DNA from 4 places in the Nonomuraea sp. NPDC050691 genome. Region 4 is predicted to be linked to each of the others. Evidence: riboswitches for the same ligand, from Rfam matches in the RefSeq annotation. Region 4 holds a riboswitch; each other region holds the start of a gene.

Region 1 (5,184 bases), on a different contig from region 4:
GGCGCGGTCGCCGAGGAGGTCAAGCCGGGCCTGCCGCTCGCCGAGAAGCTCGGCCGGGTCTTCACCGCGCTGGCCGGCGAGGTGGCCACCAAGCTCGACGTCGAGGTGCGCGGCGAGATCGCCGCCCAGGACGTGCGGGTGCTGGAGCTGGCCGCGCTCAAGGGCGTCTTCACCGACGTGGTCGAGGACTCCGTGACGTACGTCAACGCGCCGCTGCTGGCCAAGGACCGCGGCATCACGGTCGAGCTGGTGACCAGCGCCGACAGCCCTGACTGGCGCAACGTGGTGACCGTGCGCGGCGTGCTGGCCGACGGCCGGCAGGTCTCCGTGTCCGGCACGCTGTCCGGCCCGCGGCAGATCACGAAGATCGTCGAGGTCAACGGCTACGAGATGGAGATCGAGCCGACCGAGCACCTGTCGTTCTTCACCTACACCGACCGGCCCGGCGTCGTCGGCGTCGTCGGCCGCCTCCTCGGCGAGCACGGCATCAACATCGCCTCGATGCAGGTGGCCCGGGACGTCAAGGGCGGCAAGGCGCTCATCGCGCTGACCGTCGACTCGGCCATCCCGGCCGACGTGGTCGAGCAGATCATCGCCGAGATCGGCGCCGACAGCGGCCGCTCGGTCGACCTCGACGGCTGACGTCCCGCACGATCCCGACGGCCGCCGCCGGACCTCAAGTGTCCAGCGGCGGCCGTTTTTCGTCTCACGATGCGAGATATTAGGACGTCCAAGGAGACAGCCCGGTGACTGGAAGGTACATTGGCTGTCAATGCGCCAGGTTCTCGTACTCATTACCTGCCGCGGCGGGGCCTGTTAGGGCAGGCCGGCGACCCGCCGCGGTGCGTGGCGTCGCGTCGGCCGTCAGTCCCATCGCCCGGTCCGTGATCCGGACCGCGCGCCACAGGCCCGGTCGGGTTCGCGACCGGGGTCCGACTTCCGTCCGTACGACGCCCCGCGAAATGAGATGAACCACATGTATGAGATGTACGCCTGGAACGGCGCCGAAGAGCGCGACGACGAGGCGACCGAGGCCCTGCAGACCGCGCTGGACCGCCGCGACAACGGCGGCGCCCCGCAGGCCGCCGACCTCAACTGACCCGTCAGAAGGCCAGCCGGTAGAAGACGGCCATGGTCCGCAGGGTGCGCGACACCCTGGCCAGCGCCACCGACAGCCGGTGCGACAGTGACAGCTCGGCGAAGCCCTCCATGTCGAACGCGCTGAGCGCGGTCACGCATCGGAGCCGGGGACTGATCGACAGCAGGTCCCCGGGCCCCTCGATGCCCCAGTGCATCGTCGCGCCGGCCTTCCGCACCGGCCGGTTGATCACCTGGAGCCTGATACCGCCACGGTTGAGGGCGTCGAAGATCAGCTGGCCGGAGGGGAAGCCCTCGGCGACGGCCCGCACGAGCGCGCGGCCCTCCTCCCGGCCGAGGTAGTAGACCAGCCCCTCGGCCACGACCAGCACCGGACGGTCGCGCGGGACCCGCTCCAGCCAGGCGAGGTCGGTCACGGACGTGCCGATCGTCGTGCAGCCGGGCGGCTCGGGGTAGAGCCGCCGGCGCAGCTCGACGACGTCGGGATAGTCGACGTCGTACCACCGCACGCCCGCGGGCGGCCCGAGCCGGTGGACGCGGGTGTCGAGGCCGCACCCGAGGTGCAGCACGGTGGCCTCGGGCGTCGCGGCGAGGAACTCGCGCGCCCAGTCGTCGATCAGGCGAGCCCGCAGGGCGATGGACACGGCCGTGCGCGGGCCCACGCCGACCCGGCGGAAGTCGTGGTCGATCCTGGAGACGGTCTCGGCGGCCATGGTGTCGCCGAGGATCGGCCGGGGCGAGCGGGCGTCCAGCGCCCTGCCGTACAGGGTGGCGAGGAGGGTCGCCTTCTCCTCGCTCAGATGCACCTTCTCGGCAGCCATACGGATCACGCTACGTCCGCGGCGCCGTGAGCGCGGGCCGGTGAGCTCACGCGGCGCCGTGAGAGAGCGCGGTGGGATCACGCGGTGCCGGAAGAGAGGGCCGGTGGGTCAGACGGCGCCGGGAGAGAGGGCGCCGGTGGGCCGGGCGGGTCCGAGAGGCGACCGGCCCACCGGAGCGGCGGTCAGAGGATCGTGGCCGTGGGCATGGCCGGGGCGGGAGCCTGGCTCGCGGCCTTCCTGGCGGCCCAGGCCTTGACGCCCTTCCGGTCGGGGCGGACGGCGCCGACGAAGGAGGCACGGCGCCAGGACGACAGCTTCTCCACCTTGACCACGTCACCCGTGCGCGGGGAGTGGACCATGTAGCCACGCTTGGAGATCATCCCGACGTGGCCGAGGCCGTGGAAGAAGACGAGGTCACCGGGCTTGAGGTTCTTCCAGGAGATCTTCCGGGAGAACGCGTTGTACTGCTGCGCCGCGGTGCGGGGGAGCTGGATGCCGGCGTGCTGGTAGGCGCGCAGCATCAGGCCGGAGCAGTCGTAGCCCTTGCGGGAGGCGCCGCCCCAGACGTACGGGGTGCCGCGCTTGTCGAGGGCGTACCTGAGTGCCTTTTTCCAGGCGGGGAGCGGGGTCTTCTTCTCGCGGGCGGCTGCGACGTCCGCCCCGGTCAGTGTGACGATCGGCGAGGTGAGGCGGGCGGTGGCGGTCTCCTCCTGCGAGCTTCCCGGAATCGAGGAGGAGGAGTTCTGGAACGTTCCAGTGACGGGGGGCTGGGGGGCGCTGTGTCGCGTGGAGGAGGCGAGGGAGACTCCGGCCGGGGCGGCGACGGCGATCCCGGCGGTGGCGACGGCGGCGAGCATGGCGAAGCGAGACACGAAGGTCCTTCCATACGGCCTACCGGGTTAGCTGACGGGCTCGGGCCTGGAAGTGGCCCTACGGCAGGTGACATGCCGATTCGCCCCAAAAGGGGAATGGGTCCCCGGCTCCACGCAGCTGCTGCGCGGATTCGGCTCGAGGACTCTAACGAAACGGTCAAAAAGACGCAATCCCCCTCAAAACGGATGTCCGTTGGGTGAGATGGTGTGTTCGTCAGCCGAGACGACCCGGTAAGGTACCGGCCATGGATTCGCGCGACATTCGCCTGGCAGTGATCCCCGGTGACGGCATCGGCACCGAGGTCGTGGCAGAGGCGCTCAAGGTGCTCGAAGCCGTCGGCACGAAGATCGAGGCCACCCACTACGATCTCGGCGCCGCCCGCTACCACCGCACCGGCGAGACCCTGCCCGACTCCGTCCTGGAGGAGCTGCGCGGCTACGACGCGATCCTGCTCGGCGCGGTCGGCGACCCCAGCGTCCCGCCGGGCATCCTGGAGCGCGACCTGCTGCTGCGCCTGCGCTTCACCTTCGACCACTACGTCAACCTGCGCCCGGTCAAGCTCTACCCGGGCGTCGCGACGCCGCTGGCCGACACCCGCCCCGAGGACATCGACATGATCGTGATCCGCGAGGGCACCGAGGGCCTCTACGCGGGCACAGGCGGCGTCATGCGCGGCGGCACCCCGCACGAGATCGCCACGCAGGAGTCGCTCAACACCGCCCACGGCGTCGAGCGCGTGGTGCGTTACGCCTTCGCCAAGGCCCAGTCAAGGCCGCGCAAGAAGCTCACCCTCATCCACAAGACCAACGTGCTGACCTACGCCGGAGACCTCTGGCAGCGCACGGTCAACCGGGTGGCCGAGGAGTTCCCCGAGGTCACCACCGACTACGCGCACATCGACGCGGCGTCGATGTACTTCGTCAGCCAGCCCGAGCGCTTCGACGTGATCGTCACCGACAACCTCTTCGGTGACATCATCACCGACCTCGGCGCGGCCATCGCGGGCGGCATCGGCCTGGCCGCGAGCGGCAACATCAACCCCGACCGCACCGCGCCCAGCATGTTCGAGCCCGTCCACGGCAGCGCGCCCGACATCGCGGGCCAGGGCAAGGCCGACCCGACCGCCACGATCCTGTCCACCGCCATGCTCCTCGACCACCTCGGCCGGCACGCCGAGGCCGCCAAGATCGAGCAGGCCGTCGCCGAGGACATCGTCGAGCGCCTGAGCGGCTGGGCGAGCCGGACGACCCACGAGATCGGTGACGACATCACCGCGCGAGTATCGAGCTAGGGCCGCCCTAGCTCCACCAGCGCCTGGCGGTCCGAACGGGACCCGCCAGGCGCTTTTCGCATGTTCAGCGGCATAACCACCCTGCTGCCCCCTTGCCATCCCAAATAGCGAGACAATAGGAAGTACGGACTGCCGTCGCGCAGTGCCGCCGGCATCGCCCAGTCGTAGAGAGAAGGACCATCGTCATGACCATCGCTCCGAAGCTCAGCTTCGACGTGCAGCTGTCCGACCATGCGCGCACCGCGGCGGAGCGCGAGCAGGTACTGGCGAATCCCGGCTTCGGCCAGACCTTCACCGACCACCTGGTCTCCATCGACTACACCGAGGGTCAGGGCTGGCACGACGCGCGGCTCAAGCCGTACGAGCCGCTCACCCTCGACCCCGCCACGGCGGTCTTCCACTACGCGCAGGAGCTGTTCGAGGGGCTGAAGGCGTACCGGCAGATCAACGGCTCGGTCGTCACGTTCCGCCCGTACGCCAACGCCGCCCGCTTCAACCAGTCGGCGGCGCGCATGGCGATGCCGGAGCTGCCCGAGGAGGTGTTCGTCGAGTCGCTGGAGCACCTCGTCCAGGCCGACCGCGACTGGGTGCCCACCACCGAGGGGCACAGCCTCTACCTGCGGCCGTTCATGATCGCCACGCAGGTGGGGCTGGGCGTGAACTACCCGTCGCGCACCTACACGTACATGGTGATCGCCTCGCCGGCGGCCTCGTACTTCACCGGTGGCGTCAAGCCCGTCTCGGTGTGGCTGTCCACCGAGTACACCCGCGCCGCGCCCGGCGGCACGGGCTTCGCCAAGTGCGGCGGCAACTACGCCGCCGCCTTCGTCGCCCAGCGCCAGGCCGTCGAGAACGGCTGCGACCAGGTGGTGTGGCTCGACGCGGCCCAGCACGCGTACGTCGAGGAGATGGGCGGGATGAACCTGTTCTTCGTCATCGGCGGCAAGCTCGTCACCCCCGCCCTGACCGGCACACTTCTGCCGGGCATCACCCGCGACTCGATCCTCGCGCTGGCCGGAGACCTCGGCCTGGAGACCGAGGAGCGCCTGGTGAGCGTCGAGGAGTGGGCGGACGGCTGCGAGTCGGGCGAGATCACCGAGG
Region 2 (5,184 bases), on a different contig from region 4:
GCTGCGGAGCAGCCGCGAACAGATCGAGCGCTACGAGAAGGCGTGCGACGACTTCGGCGAGCACCCGGCCGTCGTCGCCCTGGCCTGGCTGCTGCACCAGCCGGGGGTCACCGCCCCCATCGTGGGGGCGCGCACGGTGGAGCACCTGGCCCTGGCCGAGCGCGCTCTCGACGTCACGCTCGACTCCGGGCAGCTCGCGCTCCTCGACGCCGTCTTCCCCGGCCCCGGGGGACCCGCTCCCGAGGCCTACGCCTGGTAGCCGGCGTCGAGGAGGCGTTCCCGGGCGGACGCCGGGGGGTTGAAGCGGGAGTACTCGGCTCCGGTCCAGCGCAGCGGACTCGCGCCGGTGATCTCGACGACGTGGTGCACGGTGAACTCGACCATGCGCTCGGCCCCCGGGACCGCCGCGGCGTGCCCGGGATCCCAGTCGGTCGCGGCGACGCCGGTGAGCTGCAGGCAGCCGCCGGTCTGCCAGTCGGGGAAGATCAGGCCGGCGGCGGGACTGGCCTCGATGTTGCCGAGGGTGCAGAACATGGCGTTGCCCCTGTAGTCGGGCCAGCGCAGCGTCGTCGGGGAGGTGACCTCGACGAACCCGGGGTTGCCGCCACGGTGGGAGGCGTCGGCGTCGCCCTCGCGATCGGCGGTCGCGACGAAGAAGGTGTCGGCCCGGGAGATCAGCGCGCGCTGCGCCTCGCTCAGGTGGCCGGCGGTGGTCACCGGGCCCGGTTCGACCGGCTGACCGGCCGGAACGGGGTGGCGCTTCGTGAGGTACTTCGGGCAGTTGGAGTAGACCTGGTCCAGCTCGACGCGGAACCCGCCGGGGGCCGGCCTGGCGCGGCCGTTCATCCTCATCCGCCGGCGGGTGGCCGGCTCGATGGCGATCATGCCGACCTGGAACGGCGCGCCGGCCGGGGCCGTGAGACGCGCGTGCAGGGGATCGCCGGGGCTGGGAAGCGCGGCGACGTCGATCGCCGCCGATCCGGAGACCTTGATGAAGCCCCTGGGGCCGGTGAGCAGCGAGGCCCAGACGCGGCCCCGGTCGTCGGCCGCGCCGATGACGAGCGTGACCTGCTGCTCCAGGAACTCGCGAGCGACGCCGGGTATCTGGCCGCGGATGGTCCGCGAGGCGGAGCGGGCCTGTTCCAGCAGACCGGCCCGTGCTTGTACGAGGTGCTCACCCGCGTGGTAGACGTCCGCCACAGCCTTTCACTCCCTCCTGGGTCGTCGTGCGGGCGATCAGAAGAAGCCGCAGGTGGGGGCGGTGCCCGAGGGAGCCGGGGCGGTGTCCGCGCCGGTGGGCGCGTAGATCTCCAGGCGGGTGCCGTCGGGGTCGGTGAAGAAGACGCCTCCCGAGGCGGCTCCCTCGCCGTGCGGCACCACGCCGTCGTACTGGAACCGGGCGCCCAGGTCGCGCAGCACCTGCTCGGCCGCCTTGACCTGGTCGATCGAGTCCGCCTGGAAGGACAGGTGGTGCAGGCCGGCCGAGGTGGCGCTGAAGGCGGTGTCGCTCTGCTGCCACAGGGTGACCATCAGCCGGTCGTCGCGGCCGAGGAAAGCCCAGCGCCGCTCGTTCTCCTTGCCTTCCGCCATGACCTCGAAGCCGAAGACCTGCACATAGAACGGCAGCGAACGCTCTATGTCCGTGACGTTGAGACCGACGTGCCCGGTCCGCAGCGAGCTCGGGCCGGTGGTGGAGTGTGTCATCCCATGCCTCCGATCGGAATCCGGGGAGACCCCGGACAGCCGTGACTAACCACTGATATGAAGATTAGTGGTTAGAGCGAGGCGTGGCAACCGGCTATTCGAGTTTGGCTGGTTAGTGGAGCGGGCCGTCAGGCGGCCGGGCGGCCGAGGCTCCGCAGCTGGCCGGGGGTCAGCTTGGAGACGTTCTGGTCGACGGGGGACTCGGTGTACTGGTGAATGGTCCAGGACTTCCAGTCGGCCGGCGGGGTGACCGTGCCCTTGGGCTTGCTGTAGTGGGCGACCCAGAGCGGGTACGCGGCCAGGCCCTTGCCGTAGGTGTCGGCGAAGTTCCAGCCGCTGTAGAACATCGGGGTGACCCCGGTCTTGGCCTTCACGTACGACAGCCACGCCTTGGCCCAGGCGTTGACCTCGGCGACGGACCTGCCGTCGGTGGTCTCCAGGTCCAGGACCAGCAGGTCGCCGGCCTTGGCGGGCTGGGAGTTCACCACGGACAGGAAGTGGTCGGCCTCGGCGACGGGGTCGTTGCCGGGGTGGCCGAAGTGGTAGGCCCCGCGCACGATGCCCTTCTTGGCCAGCGCCTGCCAGTGCTCGGCGAAGGCGGAGTCGCGGAAGCTCGTGCCTTCGGTGGCCTTGATGATGCCGAACTGGGCGGAGCTGGCGTTCCAGTCGTACGGCGCCTCGTGGTGGGAGATGTCCAGGCCGTAGCTGAGGGACCCGGGCTGCTGCTCGGCCGCGTGCACCGGGCCGTGATCGGCGGGTGAGGCGATCGCCGTGCCGGTCACGCCGGCGACGGCGGTGGTTCCGGCCAGGAGCGCCCCGCCGATGGCCAGGCTGAGGCGCGTGGTGGGGAGGGAACGGACGACGGTGGCAAGCCAGGTCTTGGGCATGAGGGTATCGACTCCTTGCTTCCATGCCGCCTGCCGGGTTAGCTGACGGGTTCGGGCGTGGAAGTGCCCTACGGCCGCGCAGTGAGGGCTGGCGTCCGATTCACCCCGGAGAAGATGGGTCCCCGGCTCCGCGAGGCGCGGACTCGGCGGCCGGGCACTGTCGCGAGGGATCTCCCGGGACAGTGCACGGTCTGGTCAACGAAGCGGCAACGGCGTGACCCGGATTGTCCGGCCGCGCCCGTACCGCGCTAGGAAAAGGTATGCATATGCCCTGCGTACGGCAAGTGGCCTCACCTGGCGCACAGGGGTGCCGGCTGTCGCACGGGCACTGAAGGCCCGACGGCACAGGGATTCGCGGGCTCGGTAAAAAATGCGCGTTCCCCCGCGACGGCACCGGCCTGCGGAGGGCGTGACACAGCCGTGGACGGACCGGCAGAATGTGCCGGTCCGTTTCCCGATCATGAAGCGAGCGCCCATGAAACGCTGGATCCCCCTGTCGATAGCGGCCCTGGTCTCCGCCGCGCTGGTCACACCGCCCGCCCCTGCCCGGGCCGCCGTCGACCCGGTCGCCTCGCTGCGGAAACAGATCGCCAAGCGTCAGGCGGTGCGGGTGGTGGAGCTGAGCGGCCTGTACCTCGGCCGCGACCAGGATGTCTTCCAGGTGGAGAACCGCGGCGTCCTCATGCTCGGTGGAACGAGTGTGGGCGCGGCCGACATGACCCGTACCCTCCGTCCCGGGTTCCGGATGCGCGACCAGATGAAGGAGGGTGCCTGGGACGCGGCGAAGGTGGCGACGGAGTCCAAACCTCACCGCTCGATCGCGGTGAACGGACAGCTCTACCGGTCCGGCGCGCTGTACGCGCCCGTGCTGCCCGAGGGCAGGACCTGGGCGGCGGCGGGCCGCAGGAGCGCCACCACGGCGGCGTACGGTGACCAGCCGATCAACGTCTTCGAGCCGGCCACCTTGAAGACGCTCCTGACCACGGCTTCCAGCAAGCGCCCCGACACGTACGGAACCGACCTGAAGGCCACCATGTACCGGGGCACGATCACCTTCCAGCGGTTGCACGCGGTCTCCCCGACCTTCCGTGCCCTGATCGGCGGCCGGCCCTTGGCCGCGGTCGCCGCGACGAAGATCAGCTGGGCGCTGCACGTCGACGACGAGCGGGGCCAGGCCCTCACCCTGGACGTCGGCTGGCCCGTCTCCGGCGGCCGCCGGGCGGGGGTCTTCAGCCAGTACCCCGGCCGGGACCACCCGAGAACGCTGGCCATGCGCGTCTCGGCGCCTCGTCCCGCACAGGTGGCGCCGGAATCGTCGCTGACCGGGGCGCTGCCCCGCCCCAGCGCCCTGCTCGACCTGACCTTCCCGGCCAAGCCATGACGGACGCGGGGCAGTGCGACTGCGGTGCGGCGGCCGGCCCGCTGGGCGTGTGCGTGGACTACTACCACGGAATCCTGGCTGAGGAGCAGGCCGACCCTCTGATGTACAGGTGGCACGGGGTTGTGGTCTGCGCCTACCTCCTGCAGCATCCTTCCAGGGCCCATGAGAAGTACCTTGACGGCCAGTTCCGTCAGTTGCAGCTCTACGTGGACAAGGGCCTTGACGCGCTGCTTCGCGTGGCCGCTCACCAGGTGGCGCGCAACAGGCACACGGCTCGGTCGGGCTACGACATGGCGCCGCTCGAACCGTACGAGCCGCTCCCGCCGGGCGGACCTCCCGGGCACTTCCGCGCCACGTTCTGCGGGTTGCCGTTCAGCGACGGCAGCTTCGTCGCGGATGGGCATGCGGCGTACGGACGCCGCATCACCCTCATCGCCGAAGCGACCGTGGAGTCCTGGAGATCCCTCCGGAGCTGACGCCGGAGCCGGGCGCACGGCGCCGTCGGCGGCACCGTGGCCACACCGGCGCCAAACCCCGGCTCCGTAGATTCGGACACGCCAAGCGATCCAAGGTGAACGGAGCACGAAGCATGCCGACCCAGAACGTGGAGATGCCGCAGTTCGCGCCGGCCGGGAACAGCGCGCCCAGCGTGACGACCGACGCCCCGCACGAGCGCGCCTGGTACCCGCCCTTCCTGTCTCCCCGTGCCGAGTAACCCGGTGACCGAGTGACCGCCGGCCGGTGGCGGGACAGTCCGCCGCCGGCCTTCCCCCTGGGTGAACCGAGGAGACGCCACGTGACCGCCGTACCCCCCGACGACCCGATCTCCCACATCGACCTGGCATCACCCGGATGCCGCCGACCGGCTGGAGCGGCTGAGCCGCGCCGCGGACGCCGAGGTGCGCCCCGTCATGTACGACCCGGTGCTGCGCAACGCGTTCGAGAACGACATGGCGGCGCGCTGCTCATGCTCGGCCTGTACCGGTCGGGGCGGCAGGCCGAGGCGCTGGCGGTCTGCAGCGGGCTGCGGGCGACGCTGGTCTCCGAGCACGGCCTGGAGCCGACCCCTGCCGTGCGCGATCTGCACCGGCGCATCCTCGCGGCCGACCCCGCCCTCACCCAGGCGCCGTATCGTGATCTTTCATGAGATTCATGGCTGTCCTCGTCGTCCTCCTCGCGGTGTGCGGAGCGGACGACCACGCGACGCGGGTG
Region 3 (5,184 bases), on a different contig from region 4:
CGGCTGACGGGGCCCGTGCGGCCCACCAGCCGGGCGGGCGTCAGCGTGCCGTGGGGCGCTTGCCGTGGTTGGCCTTCTTCTTCTTGCGTCCCTTGCTCTTGCGTGCGCGCTTGGCCATGCGGGCCTCCTCGTGCCGGGGCGGTGTGCGCGTGCGTCTCCAACGTCTCCCGGCGCCGCTCGCGGCACAAGAGTGAGGCTGGTCAACATTCCCCAACACCGCCATGTCATAATTTGGTGGAATCTGTTGGAAGGAGCGGGCGTGCTCGCACAGCAGCGGCAGCAGACGATCCTGGAGCGCGTGCGCAGCAGCGGCGGCGTCCGGGTGGCCGACCTCGTGCGCGAGCTCGGCGTCTCCGACATGACGATCCGCCGCGACCTGGAGGTCCTCGCCGAGCGCGGCCTGCTGGCCAAGGTCCACGGCGGCGCGACGGCCCTCGACCAGGGCTCCACGGAGGAGCCTGGCTTCACCGCCAAGTCGGCCCGCCAGCAGCAGGAGAAGGAGGCCATCGCGCGCGCCGCGGCCGAGCTCGTACGGCCGGGCACCGCGGTGGCGCTGTCGGCGGGCACCACGACGTGGGCGCTGGCCCACCATCTGACGGGCGTGCCGGAGCTGACGGTCATCACGAACTCGGTGCCCGTGGCCGACGTCTTCCACCGCACCCCGCGTCCCGACCGCACGGTCGTGCTCACCGGGGGCGTGCGCACCCCGTCCGACGCGCTGGTGGGGCCGGTCGCGGTGGCCGCGATCCGCAGGCTGCACGTGGACACGCTGTTCCTCGGGGTGCACGGCATGAGCGTGCGGGCGGGGTTCACCACGCCGAACCTGCTGGAGGCGGAGACCGACAGGGAGCTGGTGGCCGCGGCGCACCGGCTGGTGGTCCCCGCCGACCACACGAAGTGGAACACGGTCGGCATCAGCACGATCGCCGAGCTGGCCGAGGCCGACGTCGTCATCACCGACGCGGGGCTGCCCGAGGACGCACGTAACGAACTGGCCGAACGGGCCGGGCAACTGATCATCGCTGAGGGGTAGCCGTGAAGCGCACCATCACCCAACTGGCCGACGGCCGGGAGCTGATCTACTTCGACCGGAGGGACGACGCCGACCGGAGCGCGATCGACCGCCGGCCGCTCGATCCGCGTCCGGTGGCGTCCGAGCTGCGTTACGACCCGCTGACCGAGGAGTGGATCGCGGTCGCGGGGCACCGGCAGACGCGCACGTTCATGCCGCCGGCGGACGAGTGCCCGCTGTGCCCGTCCTCGGACACGCGAGCCTCGGAGATCCCGGCGCACGACTACGACGTGGTGGTCTTCGAGAACCGCTTCCCCTCGTTCTCCATGAATCTCGGGACATATCGGGATGTGGGGGGTCTGAGCGAGGTTCGTCCGGGCGTGGGGAGGTGTGAGGTGGTGTGCTTCACCTCGGAGCACTCCTCGTCGTTCTCCCGGCTGTCCGACGCGCAGGTCGAGCTGGTGATGGAGGCCTGGGCCGACCGCACGGCGGAGCTGTCCGCGATCGACGGCGTGGAGCAGGTCTTCTGCTTCGAGAACCGCGGCGAGGAGATCGGCATCACGCTGACCCACCCGCACGGCCAGATCTACGCCTACCCGTACGTCACGCCCCGCACGCGGCTCCAGCTCGGCGCCGCCGCGCGGCACGCGGCCCGGCACGGAGGCAACCTGTTCGCGGACGTGCTGGCGGCCGAGCGCGCCGCCGGGACGCGGGTGGTGGCCGCCAACGAGCTGTGGACGGCGTTCGTGCCGGCCGCGGCGCGCTGGCCGTACGAGGTGCACGTCTACCCGCACCGGCAGGTCCCGGACCTCGCCGCGCTGACACAGGAGGAGCGCGCCGCCTTCGCGCCGCTCTACACCTCGGTTCTGCGGGCGCTCGACGGGATGTTCGGCGTCGCCATGCCGTACGTCTCGGCCTGGCACCAGGCTCCGGTACGGCAGGAGCGCGAGCTGGGGTACCTGCATCTGGAGCTGTTCAGCATCCGGCGGGCGCCGGGCAAGCTGAAGTACCTGGCGGGGTCGGAGTCGGCGATGGGCGCGTTCGTCAACGACGTGCTGCCCGAGGAGGCGGCGCGCCTGCTCCGATCACAGGTAGATCACTGATTGATCTCCGCTTGGAGTCGCATTACTGCGTTTTTACCACTAGCATCCCTTTTGTCCCGGTCGTCGCGGCCGGGACACGCCTAATCCCGGGCGCGTCGCCCGGAAGCCGGGGACCCACCGTACCTGGGGTGAATCCACGTCCGTGGTAGGGACCTCCCATCCCGAACCCGTCAGCTAACCCGGTCGGCAGAGGGAGAGGAATCCTCAGTGGCGCCCGCGTCCCCCACGCGCTTTGCCATCAATTTCGTCATCGGCCTCGTGATCGCCACCGTCGCCTTCGGCGCGGCCACCGCGACCGCGGCCCCCAAGCCCAGCGAGGCCGAGCTGCGCGCCGAGCTGAAGGAACTGAACGACAAGGTCGACAAGCTCATCGAGAGCTACAACCTCAAGCGGGTCGAGCTGGCCGAGGCCCAGCAGGCCGCCGAGACGGCCGGCAAGCGGCTGTCCGCCGCCGAGCAGGCGGTCACCTCGGCGGAGACCCGGGTCGCCCAGATCGCCCAGATGCGCTACCAGAGCGGCGACCCGGCCGTGCTCGGCTTCGCGTTCCCCGGCAACGCCACCGGCGCGGCCGTCGTGGAGCAGATGATCGCCGAGCAGCAGGCGGTCGTGCGGAACGTCGCCAAGGCCCGCGACGAGAAGAGGAAGGCGGCCGAGGAGGCCACCGCGCTGGCCGCCCGCATCCGCACCGAGACGGCGGACGTGGCCAAGCGGCGCGACGAGGCCCAGGACGTCATCGACGCCATCGAGAAGAAGCTCAAGGACCTCGTCCCGGTCAGCACCGGCCGCCGCTCCGACGGCACCTGGGCGCCCCAGCTGCCCTCGGGGTCCGACAACATCACGCCCCGCACCCGGGCGATGCGCGAGCTGATCGAGAAGAACTTCTCCCTGCCGTTCACCGTCGGCTGCTTCCGCTCGGGGGCGAGCGGCGAGCACCCGCTGGGCCGGGCGTGCGACTTCATGATGAGCACGGGCGGCACCATGCCCAGCGCGGCCAACAAGGCCCTCGGCGACCGCGTCGCCGCCTGGGCGCTGGAGAACAGGGCCAAGCTCGGGGTGAAGTACGTGATCTGGCAGCAGCGCATCAACATGGGCTCCGGCTGGAGGGCCATGTCGGACCGCGGCAGCATCACCGAGAACCACTTCGACCACGTGCACATCTCGATGAACTGAACCACCCGGCCGTACCCGCGGCCGCCGGTGACCGGACCCATGGCGGACGAGCCCGGCCGATCCATCGTGATCGGCCGGGCTCGGCGCTCGTCGGGTGGAGAAGGGTCAGGCGAGGTCGAACCGGTCGAGTTCCATGACCTTGGTCCAGGCCGCGACGAAGTCGGTCACGAACTTCTCGCGGGCGTCCTGGCTGGCGTAGACCTCCGCGAGGGCTCGCAGCTGGGAGTTGGAGCCGAAGATGAGGTCGACCGCGGTAGCGGTCCACTTCACCTCATCGGTGGCCACGTCACGGATCTCGTACACGTGCTCCTCGGAGTCCGACGCCTTCCACCGGGTGCCCGGCGAGAGCAGGTTGGTGAAGAAGTCGTTGGTCAGCACGCCGGGCCGGTCGGTGAGGACGCCGTGCTTGGTGCCGCCGACGTTGGCCCCGAGGGAACGCAGGCCGCCGATCAGGACGGTCATCTCCGGCGGGGTCAGGTTGAGCATGTAGGCACGATCGACGAGCAGCACCTCCGGCTGGGTCTTCTCGCCGGAACGCAGGTAGTTGCGGAACCCGTCGGCCCGCGGCTCGAGCACCCGGAAGGACTCGACGTCGGTCTGCTCCTGAGTGGCGTCGGTGCGGCCCGGGCGGAACGGCACCGTCACCGCCACGCCGGCCTCGCCCGCCGCCTTCTCGACGGCGGCCGAGCCGGCCAGCACGATCAGGTCGGCGAGCGAGATCTTCGCGCCGCCGGCCTCGTTGAACTCGCGCTGGATGCTCTCGAGCGTGTCCAGGACCGGCGCGAGCTGCTCGGGCTGGTTGACCTCCCAGCCGCGCTGCGGCTCGAGACGGATCCGGGCGCCGTTGGCGCCGCCGCGCTTGTCGGTGGACCGGAAGCTCGCGGCGGAGGCCCAGGCGGTGGAGACCAGCTGAGCGGTCGTGAGGCCGGACTCCAGGACCTTCGCCTTGAGAGAGGCGACGTCGGCGTCACCCACGAGTTCGTGGTCGACGGCCGGCACCGGGTCCTGCCACAGCTGGGGCTCGGCGACCCACGGCCCGAGGAAGCGGCTGACCGGACCCATGTCGCGGTGCAGCAGCTTGTACCAGGCCTTGGCGAAGGCCAACGCGAACTCGTCGGGGTTCTCCATGAAGCGGAGAGAGATCTTCTGGTACGTCGGGTCGACGCGCAGCGACAAGTCGGTCGTGAGCATCGTCGGCTTGTGCTTCTTCGACGGGTCGTGGGCGTCCGGGATGATCGCCTCGGCGTCCTTCGCGACCCACTGCTTGGCGCCGCCGGGGCTCGTGGTGAGCTCCCACTCGTAGCCGAAGAGGATCTCGAAGAACCGGCTGCTCCACTGCGTCGGCCGATCGGTCCACGTCACCTCGAGACCGCTGGTGATCGTGTCAGCGCCCTTGCCGGTGCCGTATCTGCTCAGCCAGCCCAGCCCCTGCGCCTCCAGCGGCGCGGCCTCGGGCTCCGGCCCCACATGGTCGTCCGCGATGCCGGCGCCGTGGGTCTTGCCGAACGTGTGCCCGCCGGCGATGAGAGCGACGGTCTCCTCGTCGTTCATCGCCATCCGTCCGAAGGTCTCGCGGATGAAATGCGCCGCCGCGGCCGGGTCCGCGTTGCCGCGGGGCCCCTCCGGGTTGACGTAGATGAGACCCATCTCGGTCGCGCCGAAGTTCGGCGCCATCTCCTTGTCGGTGACGTAGCGCTCGTCACCGAGCCAGGCGTCCTCCGGCCCCCAGAAGATCTCCTCCGGCTCCCAGACGTCCTCGCGGCCGAAGCCGAATCCGAAGGTCTCGAAACCCATCGACTCCAGGGCGACGTTGCCGGCCAGCACGAGCAGGTCGGCCCACGAGATCTTCTGACCGTACTTCTGCTTGACCGGCCACAGCAGCCGGCGGGCCTTGTCGAG
Region 4 (5,184 bases):
GCCCTCATGGCGTGGGGGCCGTCAACGCCCCGAAACGCAACCGTTACCTCAGGGGAGATTTGCCGCTGCAGAAGCGGATTTTCCGTGGGAAACGGCGCGAAAAGGTCGCTGGGAGCGCTCCCATACCATCCGTCCCGTTAACGCCACAGGAGCGGACAAGCCGGAGCTCAGGCGCACTCGGCCGCGCGGGCGAGCAGCAGCGTCCGCTCCCTCTCGTTGCGGGTCAGCGACGCCGCCCGTTCGAACTCCCCGCGCGCCTCGGCCCGCCGGCCCAGCCGGGCCAGCAGATCACCGCGCACGCTCGGCAGCAGGTGATAGGCCCTCAGGGACGGCTCGCCCGCGATGCGGTCGACCAGCTCCAGCCCGGCCGCCGGGCCGCGGGCCATGGACAGCGCCACGGCGCGGTTCAGCTCGACGACGGGCGTGGGCACGATGCCGGCCAGCTCGCCGTACAGAGTGGCGATGCGCTCCCAGTCGGTCTCCTCCGGCGTGAGCGCCCGCGCGTGACAGGCGGCGATGGCCGCCTGCAGCGTGTACGGCCCGCGCGGCCCGCCGGGCTCCTCGGCCCGGCCGAGCGCGGCGAGGCCGCGCCCGATGAGCAGGCGGTCCCAGCGGGAACGGTTCTGCTCCAGCAGCAGGACCGGTTCGCCGTCCGGCCCCACGCGGGCCGCGGCGCGGGACTGCTGGATCTCCATGAGCGCGACCAGCCCGTGGACCTCCGGCTCCTTGGGCATCAGCCCGGCCAGCACCCGGCCCAGCCGCAGCGCGTCCTCGCACAGCGCGGGGCGCATCCAGTCGTCGCCGGCCGTGGCGGAGTAGCCCTCGTTGAAGACCAGATAGATCACCTCCAGGACCGCGGCGAGCCGTTCGGCCAGCTCGGGGCCCTGAGGCACCTCGAACGGGATCCCCCGTTCGGCCAGTGTGCGCTTGGCCCGGACGATCCGCTGCGCCACGGTGGGCTCGGGCACGAGGAAGGCGCGGGCGATCTCGCCCGTGGTCAGCCCGCCCAGCACCCGCAGCGCCATCGCCACCCGCGCCTCCTGCGGCAGCACCGGATGGCAGGCCGTGAACACCAGCCGCAGCAGGTCGTCCTCGATCTCCTGGGCCTCGGCCGGCTCGGTGTCCGCCCCCTGGGCGAGGTCGCGGCCCACCTCGGCGAGTTTGCGCTGGTATGTCTCCTTGCGGCGCAGCAGGTCGACCGCGCGCCGCTTGGAGACCGTCATCAACCAGGCGCCCGGGTTGCGCGGCACGCCCGACTCGGGCCACTGCTCCAGGGCGGCGACGAGCGCGTCCTGCGCCAGCTCCTCGGCCAGGCCGACGTCGCGGACCATACCGGCCAGCCCGGCGATGAGCCTGGCCGCCTCGATCCGCCATACCGCCTCGATCGCCCGGTGGGCGTCCGTACCCGTCACCGGCCCATGAGACCAGCCCGTCGCGTGGGGCCGCAACCTCGGCCGCCCCGTGCGTCAGCGGAAGCGGCGGAAGAGGCCGCGCGGGTGGTCCGCCCGTGTCGGGGAGAGACCACCGGCACGTCCGCCGGGGTGGGCCGCGGTCAGGCGCCGGTGCCGCGCTCCAGGGACTCGCGCAGCGCCTGCTCGCGGGCCGCCGTCTCCGGGGGCAGCGTCTCCTGGGGCATGTCCGCCACGTCGAACACCTGCCAAAGCTCCAGCCCGACCCCGTCCGGGCAGCCGGGCGGGACGGGCAGCCGCAGGGCCCACTCCACGGCCTCCTCGCGGGACCTCACCTGGATGATCCAGAATCCCGCGATCAGCTCCTTGGACTCGGTGAACGGGCCGTCGAGCACCGTCGGCCGGCCGCCCCGGTAGGCGACGCGCGCCCCCCTCGAGCTGGGGTACAGCCCTTCGGCGGCGAGCAGCACGCCGGCCTTGGCCAGCGACTCGCTGTACTCGATCATCGCCTCGACGTACTCGGGGTCGGGCAGGACCCCGGCCTCGGTCTCCGCGTTGCCCTTGCCCACGATCATGAACTTCACTACACCGTCTCCTTCGCGCAGCGATCGTCCGGGCCCCGGCGGGGCCCGCTCCCATCCTCGCGTCGAACCGCCGTACCCCGGCTCGACAGGAGAGAGGTAGATCTTTCCGGAAAGCGGGCGAGCGCGCGCCCCGGGGGAAAGGGCGCGCGCTCGCTCGTGGGGAGAGGGGTAGGGGTCGTGTGGGCGACCCGGGAGGGTCAGCCCTTGTACAGGGGGTAGCCGTAGCCGACGACCTGGGAGGTCGGCCGGACCCGCGCCTCGACGCGGCCGTTGCCGGTGTTGCCCTCGATCGTCGAGATGGTGCCGTCGCCGTTGTCCTTGACGACGAAGCCGACGTGGTTGATGTCGTCGATGCTCTTGCTGCCGCTCCAGGAGAAGAAGACGACGGCGCCAGGCTTGGGCGTGCTGCCCCAGCGGTGGTTGGCGGCGAACCAGCGGGCGTGGGCCACGGTGTAGGCGTCCCAGCCGACCTGCGGGCGGGCGCCGGTCTGCTCGCCGACCCAGGAGACGAACATCGCGCACCAGGCGGCGTTGAGGTATTCACGCGGCGAGCCGCCGTCACGCTTGACGGTCTCCATGGCGCGCTGCGAGCTCGCGTACCACTTCTGGAACTTGGTGCCGCCGCCGTAGGCGTTCTCGGAGGTGCCGATCTGGGCGCGGGCGAGGTCGAGGACCTGCTGTGCGGTCACGTTGACCCGCTGGTTGGCGGCGGCGGCCGGACGTTCGGCGGGCTGGGCGACGGCGGCGTTCGAGGCGGGGCCGACCTGCTCGGGGGTGTCCGCGTGGGCCGGTACCACGGCGCCGAAGGCGGCCGAGGCGATGACGGTCGCGCCGAGGGTGGCGCGGATCGTACCGGGCGTGAGGGCACGGATGAGACGGTGCTTGGCCATCGAGAAGGGATGCTCCTTGCTTCCATGCCGCTTACCGGGTTAGCTGACGGGTTCGGGCGTGGAAGCTGCCCTACGGCACGGAGGCGTGCCGATTCACCCCAAGAGAAGTGGGTCCCCGGTTCCGCGCTCAGGCGGATTCAGCGGTCACAGGGGGGTCCTGTGAGTGATTTCAGAGGGGTCGGCAACGCGCGGGCAAACCGGACGTAAGCCGACGAACAGGACATAAGGTAATACATCCGGCAAGAGGATTACAAGTGGATAAATGCCCAGCTAGGAGAGCTGGGCTCGCGCCTCCTCCAGAAGCCCCATCATGGCGAGGCTTTCGTCGAGCGGCATGACCTGGCTCTCAGTCCGTCCCTCCGCCAGCGCGTCCCGCACCTCGCGCAGTTCCCCGGCGTATCCGTTGTCGGCCGGGTCGAGGTCGTGGACCTCCGTCTCCATCGACGGTCCGCTGAGCACGACGCGGCTCGGGGCCCAGAACGGCGCCTGGATGTCGGCCCGCATCTCCGTGCCCACCACGTACGCGGTGTTGGGGTACGGCGCGAGTAAAGAAGTCTCCACGATCGCCCGCCGCCCGCCGGGGTAGACGAGCACGCCGCCCGCCTCGGCGTCGACGCCCGACGGCGCGAGACTGCCCGTCATCCGCATCTCCGACGGCGCTCCGAGCAGCAACTGGGCCAGCCCGAACGGGTAGATCCCCAGGTCGAGCAGGGCCCCGCCGCCCAGCTCCGGCGCCCACAGCCGGTGGGCCGGATCGAACGGCAAAGCGAAGCCAAAGCTGGCGTGAATCGAGCGGATCTCGCCGAAGCGCGGGTCTGCGGCCACCCGCTGGATGAGCGGGTTGAAGCGCATCCACATCGCTTCCATCAGGAACACCCCGGCCTCGCGGGCCAGGCGCACCATGCGCTCGGCGTCGGCCGGCGAGGCAGCCAGCGGCTTCTCGCACAGCACGGCCTTGCCCGCTGCGATGGCCGCCTCGGCCACCGCCAGATGCTGGGCGTGGGGGGTGGCCACGTACACGGCGTCGACGGCCGGGTCGGCGCACAGCTCCGCGTAGGAGCCGTAGGCCGACTCGGCGCCGAGCTCCGCGGCCAGGGCGGCGGCGCGGCCCAGGTCACGCGACCCGACCGCGGCCACCCGCATGCCGGGCTCCGCGGCGATGACCGCGCCCACGGTCCGCGCGATGCCGCCCGTGGCGGCGATGCCCCATGCCAGATCCTTCATGGCGAAGGATCATAGCTTTTTACCCAAATGTGGCGGGATTGGGGCCAAGGCGGCGGTTGGCGTTGAGCGCCCCGATTGCTGCAAGATCCTCGTCGTCCAGGACGAAGCCGAACACGTCGATGTTCTCCCGGATGCGGGCGGGCGTGACCGACTTGGGGATCACCACGTTGCCGAGCTGGATGTGCCAGCGCAGCACGATCTGGGCCGCGGTGCGCCCGTGCTTGGCGGCCAGCGTCGCCAGCGCCGGCTCCTCCAGCAGGCCCTTGCCCTGGCCGAGCGGGCTCCACGCCTCGGTGAGGATGCCGTTGGCCTCGTGGAAGGCCCGCAGCTCGTGCTGCTGGAGCCACGGGTGCAGCTCGATCTGGTTGATCGACGGCGTGACGCCCGTCTCGTCCATCAGCCGGGTGAGCGCCTCCACGGTGAAGTTGGACACACCGATGGCCCGCACCCGGCCGTCGCGGTGCGCCTTCTCCAGCGCCCGCCAGGCGCCCACGTAGGCGTCCTGCTTCGGCGCCGGCCAGTGGATGAGGTAGAGGTCGACGTGGTCGAGCCCGAGCCGCGCCAGGCTCTCGTCGAGGGCCTGCTCGGCGCGGCGGTGGTCGTCGTTCCACAGCTTCGTGGTGACGAACACCTCCTCGCGCGGCAGCCCGGAGGAGCGGACCGCCCGGCCCACGCCCTCCTCGTTGTCGTAGATCTTCGCGGTGTCGACATGCCGGTAACCGGCCTCGAAGGCCGTCGTGACGGCCCGCTCGGCTTCGTCGGCGGGAACCTGCCAGACGCCGTAACCCAGCTGGGGGATTGTGACGCCGTCAGTGGTGAGATTGAGCGAGTTCATGGCCTCCATTGTTCACATGGCGTTCCCCGCGCCGTCAGGCACCCGGACTACCGTGACCCCGTCATGCGATGTCAGGGCACGTGATGGTGAAGCCGGTGTGAGCCCGGAGTGGGGAGAGCAGGGGTGGCGGAACGGGCGTCGGCCTGGGTGGAATCACCCCTCCAGATGCTCTGCGCCGTCGAGGCGCACCATGCCGGGCTGCTCGGCCCCGCCACCGTCGTCGTGCCCCGCGCCGGCCAGCG

The links. Region 4 has a riboswitch for cyclic di-AMP ahead of AB0H81_RS39645 (CHAP domain-containing protein). Riboswitches for the same ligand answer to the same signal wherever they lie in the genome.
Region 1: it holds a riboswitch for cyclic di-AMP, as region 4 does, so the genes downstream of both, AB0H81_RS12370 (C40 family peptidase) here and AB0H81_RS39645 (CHAP domain-containing protein) in region 4, are expected to answer to the same signal.
Region 2: it holds a riboswitch for cyclic di-AMP, as region 4 does, so the genes downstream of both, AB0H81_RS35730 (GH25 family lysozyme) here and AB0H81_RS39645 (CHAP domain-containing protein) in region 4, are expected to answer to the same signal.
Region 3: it holds a riboswitch for cyclic di-AMP, as region 4 does, so the genes downstream of both, AB0H81_RS16585 (hypothetical protein) here and AB0H81_RS39645 (CHAP domain-containing protein) in region 4, are expected to answer to the same signal.

The regions. Positions count from the first base shown of each region.
Region 1 is NZ_JBFAIA010000022.1:11,874-17,057, forward strand. It holds gene serA (phosphoglycerate dehydrogenase) at 1-642, shown strand, start outside; gene AB0H81_RS12360 (hypothetical protein) at 968-1,099, shown strand; gene AB0H81_RS12365 (class I SAM-dependent methyltransferase) at 1,104-1,919, opposite strand; gene AB0H81_RS12370 (C40 family peptidase) at 2,102-2,791, opposite strand; cyclic di-AMP (ydaO/yuaA leader) riboswitch at 2,793-2,938, opposite strand; gene AB0H81_RS12375 (3-isopropylmalate dehydrogenase) at 3,037-4,083, shown strand; gene AB0H81_RS12380 (branched-chain amino acid aminotransferase) at 4,269-5,184, shown strand, end outside.
Region 2 is NZ_JBFAIA010000161.1:11,804-16,987, reverse strand. It holds gene AB0H81_RS35745 (aldo/keto reductase) at 1-259, shown strand, start outside; gene AB0H81_RS35740 (pyridoxamine 5'-phosphate oxidase family protein) at 247-1,200, opposite strand; gene AB0H81_RS35735 (VOC family protein) at 1,237-1,704, opposite strand; gene AB0H81_RS35730 (GH25 family lysozyme) at 1,833-2,591, opposite strand; cyclic di-AMP (ydaO/yuaA leader) riboswitch at 2,604-2,750, opposite strand; gene AB0H81_RS35725 (hypothetical protein) at 3,067-3,972, shown strand; gene AB0H81_RS35720 (DUF5946 family protein) at 3,969-4,448, shown strand; gene AB0H81_RS35715 (hypothetical protein) at 4,562-4,687, shown strand; gene AB0H81_RS35710 (BTAD domain-containing putative transcriptional regulator) at 4,940-5,119, shown strand; gene AB0H81_RS35705 (hypothetical protein) at 5,116-5,184, shown strand, end outside.
Region 3 is NZ_JBFAIA010000036.1:13,347-18,530, forward strand. It holds gene AB0H81_RS16570 (TrpB-like pyridoxal phosphate-dependent enzyme) at 1-7, shown strand, start outside; gene AB0H81_RS16575 (DeoR/GlpR family DNA-binding transcription regulator) at 260-1,033, shown strand; gene galT (galactose-1-phosphate uridylyltransferase) at 1,036-2,115, shown strand; cyclic di-AMP (ydaO/yuaA leader) riboswitch at 2,183-2,318, shown strand; gene AB0H81_RS16585 (hypothetical protein) at 2,374-3,285, shown strand; gene katG (catalase/peroxidase HPI) at 3,391-5,184, opposite strand, start outside.
Region 4 is NZ_JBFAIA010000210.1:7,277-12,460, forward strand. It holds gene AB0H81_RS39635 (RNA polymerase sigma factor) at 168-1,412, opposite strand; gene AB0H81_RS39640 (YciI family protein) at 1,553-1,984, opposite strand; gene AB0H81_RS39645 (CHAP domain-containing protein) at 2,191-2,883, opposite strand; cyclic di-AMP (ydaO/yuaA leader) riboswitch at 2,897-3,036, opposite strand; gene AB0H81_RS39650 (Gfo/Idh/MocA family oxidoreductase) at 3,154-4,107, opposite strand; gene AB0H81_RS39655 (aldo/keto reductase) at 4,127-4,942, opposite strand; gene AB0H81_RS39660 (hypothetical protein) at 5,066-5,184, shown strand, end outside.